Regions from separate parts of the Fundicoccus sp. Sow4_F4 genome, predicted to be linked through region 2. Evidence: predicted binding sites of a transcription regulator. Region 2 holds the regulator's gene; each other region holds the start of a gene.
What was found. The regulator Rex, encoded in region 2, represses fermentation and respiration genes when NADH is low (regulators of the CRP and FNR family bind a similar motif). The targets are predictions, from matches to a motif close to TTGTGAANTANTTCACAA.

Region 1: ACTQ5J_RS07595 (NAD(P)H-dependent flavin oxidoreductase) is a predicted target of Rex. The motif match lies at 1,016-1,033, and genes of this name have one in related genera.
Region 3: ACTQ5J_RS10165 (CidA/LrgA family protein) is a predicted target of Rex. The motif match lies at 658-675, and genes of this name have one in related genera.

The regions. Positions count from the first base shown of each region.
Region 1 is NZ_JBQKLQ010000004.1:130,047-132,324, forward strand. Features, by position in the region: gene ACTQ5J_RS07595 (NAD(P)H-dependent flavin oxidoreductase) at 46-990, opposite strand; gene ACTQ5J_RS07600 (helix-turn-helix domain-containing protein) at 1,622-2,278, shown strand, end outside.
Region 2 is NZ_JBQKLQ010000002.1:84,454-86,731, forward strand. Features, by position in the region: gene ACTQ5J_RS04480 (redox-sensing transcriptional repressor Rex) at 1,191-1,850, opposite strand; gene ACTQ5J_RS04485 (MBL fold metallo-hydrolase) at 2,228-2,278, opposite strand, start outside.
Region 3 is NZ_JBQKLQ010000006.1:188,723-191,000, reverse strand. Features, by position in the region: gene ACTQ5J_RS10170 (LysR family transcriptional regulator) at 1-507, opposite strand, end outside; gene ACTQ5J_RS10165 (CidA/LrgA family protein) at 837-1,205, shown strand; gene ACTQ5J_RS10160 (LrgB family protein) at 1,207-1,914, shown strand; gene ACTQ5J_RS10155 (lactate oxidase) at 1,981-2,278, shown strand, end outside.

The DNA of each region.
Region 1 (2,278 bases), on a different contig from region 2:
TTGCTCTGGTTTGTCTTTAGCCTCAAACGTCGTAAAAATAATTGCTTATCTTCTAAAAGCGGCAAGCGATTCGATCACGTCATTCGCTTCAGCAAACATCGTTTCGATAATTTCTTTGACTGGTCGGACTTCTGTGATCAGTCCAGCAATCTGGCCGAAAGTTACAATTTCATTGGTTGTATCGCCGTCACGAGCTGCTCTCACTAAAGATGGAATTGTGTATGCTTCCAGTGCATCTAAATCAACGCTTGGATCCTCATCCAATTCGACATGTTTAATGGTGGCTGCATTTTTCGTCATCCGCATCGGACCACGCGTTTTGCTACCAGAAACGACCGTTGCGGTATCGTTGGCATCGACTAAAGCTTGTTTGTAATTATCATGAATGGGTGCTTCAATTGAAGCCACAAAAGCCGTCCCAACTTGAACGCCAGCCGCTCCAAGCGCATAGGCTGCGACAATCCCATGACCATCCGCAATTCCACCAGCTGCAATGACCGGAATTGTGGTGACAATTGCCGCTGCTTGACGCGTTAAGGTCATGGTTGTTGCCGTTCCAATATGCCCGCCAGCTTCCATCCCTTCTACGACAACACCGTCAGCTCCGTTATCTTCCATTTTTTTAGCGACTCGCGCTGAAGGTACGACTGGGAAAACCTTGGCTCTAGCTGCATGAATTTTGTCGAAATATGGTAGGGGGTCGCCTGCCCCAGTGGTAAAGAATTTAATTCCTTCTTCTAACATCACATCGATCAAGGCATCTGCATTCCCGGTCATAATTGCTACGTTAGCGCCAAATGGTTTGTCGGTTAATTCTCTGATTTGACGGATATCCGCACGTACTTGCTCAGGTTTTGAACCAGCCGTTGCTAGGATACCCATTCCGCCAGCTTCAGAAACTGCCCCCACTAATTCAGGCCGCGACACGCCACCCATCGCTCCACAGAAAATCGGATACTCGATGCCCAATAACTCAGTTAGTTTCATCATCATTCTTTCTCCTCCAAAATTTAGTTTGTTAATTACTTCACAATTTAATTGTAAGATACCATTTAGAAAATTACAAGCTGACACCGATTAGTAAAACTTATGGAGATATTAATTGAAGGAAGTGGGGAAAAGTAGGGATGACGGAGCGAGAGACTAGCTTAGGCGCGGCAAAGAGGGTGATTGCTACTATTGAACAACTAAGACCGGCGCAGTCATTCTTTAGTCGTTCACGGCAATTAAATAAGACTAATATTTTATTTGATCGGCTGGAATCCAGTGGCTGCTAGCTTTGTCTGTTGACAAGTAGGTGCTGATTTGAAATTTGGAAGGGATATTGCTAAGACGACTTGTCATTAAAAGCTGATATCGTAGATCACCAGCCACCATGATATTTTAAGTGACTTAGCCAGTATTTTTCATAATATTAATCAGCAGCCTAGCATGCAATAAACACCGAATGATTATCAGCAATATTTTGGCCGGAATTTTATATAAAATAATATATAATAAATTATATAAGTGTCTTGACAGCTTTATATATCGAGTGTATACTCTAAATATAAACTAATGTGAAAACAAACACAAATGGTGACGTGATACCTAGGAGAAAGACAGGGGGAGAGGGAGCAAGGTGAATATTGACCGTTTTATAGAGGCGCGAAAGCAACTGGGTTTGGCCCAAAGTGAGCTTTGTGAAGGCATTTGTACGCAGGCCACCTTGAGTCGCTTTGAGAATAATGGCCAGGTACCTAATCTGAAAATTCTGATGAAGCTTTGCAATCGATTGAACTTGTCGCTAGGCGATTTGTTTCCAAAAATTGGCGTCAAGAATCCAGAAGCTATTGAAAAAATGAACCAAATAGAGTTTTGGCTAATCACGAGTGAATTCGAGCAAGCGAGTCAGCTGCTGAAGACATTGGACGTGCATGCGCTAGAAAAAGATCAATTATTGAAATTACGCTATCACTATCTTGAGGGCTTTCTACTTATGTATAATCAGGCGCCGACGATGGATATCATGTTCGTTTTCGATCAAATTATTACGGCGCCCTTGACTGAGCAATCGGAAATTTTTCACATGCTCGCTTACACGGGCATTGGCATGATTTATATGGGCGAGGACGATCAAGATAAGGCAGAATTTTACTTCCATAAAGTTATGGAACGAATTTACAACTATCCACACCAGACAATCGAAGATACTTGGCGTGTCTTACACGTAGTCTTCCAATCTTCTGTCTTTTACTCAGAAGTCAATGAAATCGAGATAAGTGACGCACTCTGTCAT
Region 2 (2,278 bases):
CTATGTTTTTCCATTTCCTAACATAAAATTTCTTATTTCTTTATAATGTTATTTATAGTGAATTCTGTGCCGACCTTACATAAGAGTCGGCAGGATAACAGGTGTCTAGTGCCGACCTTACAAAAGAGTCGGCAGGATTACGCGTGGATAGTGCCGACCTTACAATAGACTCGGCAGGATTACAGGTGGCTAGTGCCGACCTTACAATAGAGTCGGCAGGATAACAGGTGGCTAGTGCCGACCTTACAATAGACTCGGCAGGATTACAGGTGGCTAGTGCCGACCTTACAAAAGACTCGGCAGGATTACGCGTGGATAGTGCCGACCTTACAATAGAGCCGGCAGGATTACGCGTGGATAGTGCCGACCTTACAATAGACTCGGCAGGATTACGCGTGGATAGTGCCGACCTTACAATAGAGTCGGCAGGATTACAGGTGGCTAGTGCCGACCTTACAATAGAGTCGGCAGGATTACGCGTGGATAGTGCCGACCTTACAATAGAGTCGGCAGGATTACGCGTGGATAGTGCCGACCTTACAATAGAGTCGGCAGGATTACGCGTGGATAGTGCCGACCTTACAAAAGAGTCGGCAGGATAACAGGTGGCTAGTGCCGACCTTACATAAGAGTCGGCAGGATTACGCGTGGATAGTGCCGACCTTACAATAGAGTCGGCAGGATTACGCGTGGATAGTGCCGACCTTACAATAGAGTCGGCAGGATTACGCGTGTCTAGTGCCGACCTTACAATAGAGTCGGCAGGATAACAGGTGGCTAGTGCCGACCTTATAATAGAGTCGGCAGGATTACGCGTGGATAGTGCCGACCTTACAAAAGAGTCGGCAGGATAACAGGTGGCTAGTGCCGACCTTACATAAGAGTCGGCAGGATTACGCGTGGCTAGTGCCGACCTTACAATAGAGTCGGCAGGATAACAGGTGGCTAGTGCCGACTGCGCGGTAACTATTCTTCAAAGGTCTTGACATGTCAGCACCCAAACCTGTTCCTTATTTTCCACTCCCACTCACCCAAAAGGTGCGAGAGTTCGTCGGTCGCTTAGCCCCCTATTGTCACTAATGTAACTCCCGCCCCAATGACCCAACCCTTTTCAATCCACACAAAAACAGGCCGCTCGTTTTACCGAGGGGCCTGTTTCATTATCTTACTACTATGCTTATTTTCCCTAATTAAGTAAATTCTGACTCTAGGTCGTCGCTTTCGTCCAAGTTGCTGTCGATGAAGTAGATTAATGTTTGTAATTCATTCGTTAAGTCGACGTTTTGGACGCGGACGTGTTTGGGTACGTCGTAGCGCAGTGGCGTAAAGTTTAGAATCCCTTTGATGCCTGAGTCGATCAGACGGTCGACGATGTCGTTAGCCGATGCTTGTGGCACGGTCAAGATGACAATTTCAATCGCTTGTTGTTGGATTTGCTCCTCCAATTCGTCCATGTGGTAAACTGGCACGCCTGAGCGAATCGTTCCCACGATATCCGGGTTAATATCAAAACCTGCGCCGATACGCACGTTGTTGTTTTTACGGAAGTTGTAATTCAGTAGCGCATTTCCTAAATGCCCGACCCCAACCAAGGCAACCGACGTTAAACGGTCCTGGTTCAGCGTTTTGCTGAAAAAGTCCAATAGGTAATCCACATCGTAGCCGTAGCCACGTTTTCCTAGCGCCCCAAAGTATGAGAAGTCACGACGGATTGTCGCGCTATCGACTTTAACAGCATCACTTAATTCAGTTGATGAGATTCTTTTTTTTCCTGCATTGTGCAGAAATCTTAAATAGCGGTGATAAATCGGCAGACGTTTCGCTGTCGCTCTGGGTATATCTTTATGCATGATTTATTCCTTCTTTCACAAGTTAACTAGACTAACAAATTTTTTAATCATTTCAAGTAGATTATAGCATTTTTTCACAATCCTTGCTATTAGTTTAACTTGATGAGGGTTATTTGTCTAGCCTCGAAAGCGGATTAATTTTACTTCACTTCACAAAATATGACATTAAGCCATCTTGCAAATTTTAAGTGCTGCGTCAAGGTGTCTTGATAGTTTGCTCAATAATGTACTCATTGATAAGTAAAAGTTATAGCCTTAATTAAAGTGTTTATCGAATGCTGGCACTTACATTCACACATTCACATACTGAAGCCACATGTGATGAGCAAGTGGCTTCAGTATGTTGTTTTTTTTATTTATTTTTTATTAGTGGCGTTCTAGTCTACAAAAGGAATGCGCTTGTCTTGCAAGTCACTCCACGTTGTCAA
Region 3 (2,278 bases), on a different contig from region 2:
CCATAAAGAAACATCATGAGCCGTAATCGGAATCTGATCAATATGGGAATCTTCCAAACACTCGCTATCATGTCCCACAATCGCTAGAGGAACTTTCTCTTGTTGAACCATCTTGTACATTGCGTCAGAACTTTCTTCTTCAACTAATCGAAGTAATTTCGCATTGTCACCAATTTCTGTCAAATAGACAGGCAGAAAGCGACTGCCGATTGTTGGCAAGTAACCCAAATAAATGGTTTCAGAACGGGCATCATTAATTGTTTGCTTGGTTGTTTCAAGAATATTTAAGACTTCAGAGGCACTTTTATAGAGAATATCTCCAGCAGAAGTCAATTTTATCCGTCGCAACGACTTGCGTCGATCAATTAATTTAGCATCTAATTCTTCTTCTAAACGTTTAAGAGCCATCGAAATAGAAGGCTGGGAAACAAAAAAATGTTCCGCAGTTGCCGTGAAGCTTAAGCTTTCTGACAAATGTTTGAAGTAAGTTAAGTCTTGAATATTCATACAATTTTTTCCTCCTTGATAAATAATATACAAAGTCTATATCAATCAATCTGATTGTGTCATGACATATTTAATTTAATGAATAGACAAGCATTCTTTGAAAACACCACTACTGTCATGACAATGATAAATCGAATGATCAACGCGCTTTTGTGAGCACTATAACATAAATAAATCAAATGACGTTAGGTGGGGTATAAATAATATTTATCATAACATAAGCAGTCAATATTAAACAGTCGAACGTTTCTGTGCTATTATGCAATTAAGGAAAAGCGCTTTCGAATGTTTTTGAAAATTAAAGATTATTAGGAGAGATAGTCGTGAAGATGATCATGCAATTGTTCTGGATAATTCTATTTTCTCTATTAGGTGAATTTGTGTCGGTGCTTATTGCACCCTTTGTCGCAATACCTGCTAGTGTAATTGGAATGGTCCTATTGTTCTTGGCTTTACACTATAATGTGCTAAAAATGAGCCAAGTTGATGAAGTAGGCACGTGGCTAACAGATAATATGGCGATTCTATTTGTTCCAGCTGGAGTAGGCTTGATGACAAATTTTGATGTATTAGCAAGTTCTTGGTTACAGCTTTTGATTATCATGTTTGTAACCACCATCTTAATGATGATATTTGTAGGTAAGTTAGTACAAACGCTTATGTACAAAGGTGAAAAAATAGAAAGCGGGGAGGAGTAGTGTGTTAAATACATTAATGGACAGTGCGTATTTATGGCTAAGCTTAACTATTGGCTTTTATGTGTTAGCCGCTCAAATATATAAACGCCTACCAATTCCACTGTTTAACCCGTTGTTATTCTCAATTGTGATGATTATCATTCTATTGTTAGTCGCAAAGATCCCTTATGAGACTTATGAAGCAGGCGGCAAGGTGATTGCGATTTTCGTCACACCAGCAACTGTAAGTTTGGCGATTAAGTTGGAAAAGAATATAATCTATTTACAAAAAAACGTCAAAGCAATTCTATTAGGTATCTTTTCAGGTGTTATCTTACATACCTTGATGATTGGTATATTCGGCATCCTATTCAAGTTTGACTTAGCAATGGTGGGCACACTATTTCCTAAATCAATTACAACAGCCATTGCAATTGGTGTATCTGAATCATTAGGTGGTCACGTTTCCCTAACAGTTGCGGTCGTCGTATTTACAGGTATTATTGGAGCGGTTATTGGACCGACGATTATGAGATGGACCGGTATTACAGATCCAGTGGCTCAAGGTGTCGCAATGGGGTCTTCAGCTCATGCGATGGGAACATCTAAAGCGATTGAAATGGGGGAAGTTCAAGGAGCGATGGCTAGTTTATCAATCGTTGTGACAGGCATTACCATCGTTATTCTTGCACCATTCGCTCAACCAATCATCAATTTACTCTTTGGTTAAAACAAGTTACTTTATAAACCGTAATGAATAAACAGTAGTGAATAAAAGTTTGGAGGGAAATTTATTATGTCAGAAAAAAAATTATACGCAGCCCCAACGGTGATTCAAGATATTGAAGTGATTAATACTTATGAATTAGAAGATAGAGCACGTGAAGTAATGCCTAACGGCGGTTTTGGTTATGTCTCGGGTGGTTCCGGGGACGAATATACATTACGTCAAAATACTAAAGCTTGGGATGCCAAAGGTATCTTACCACGTGTCTTATCAGACGTTGAATATCCTGATACATCAACTAAAATTTTCGAACATGAAATTAAAGTGCCTTTTATTATGGCGCCAATCGCTGCTCATGGTTTAGCAC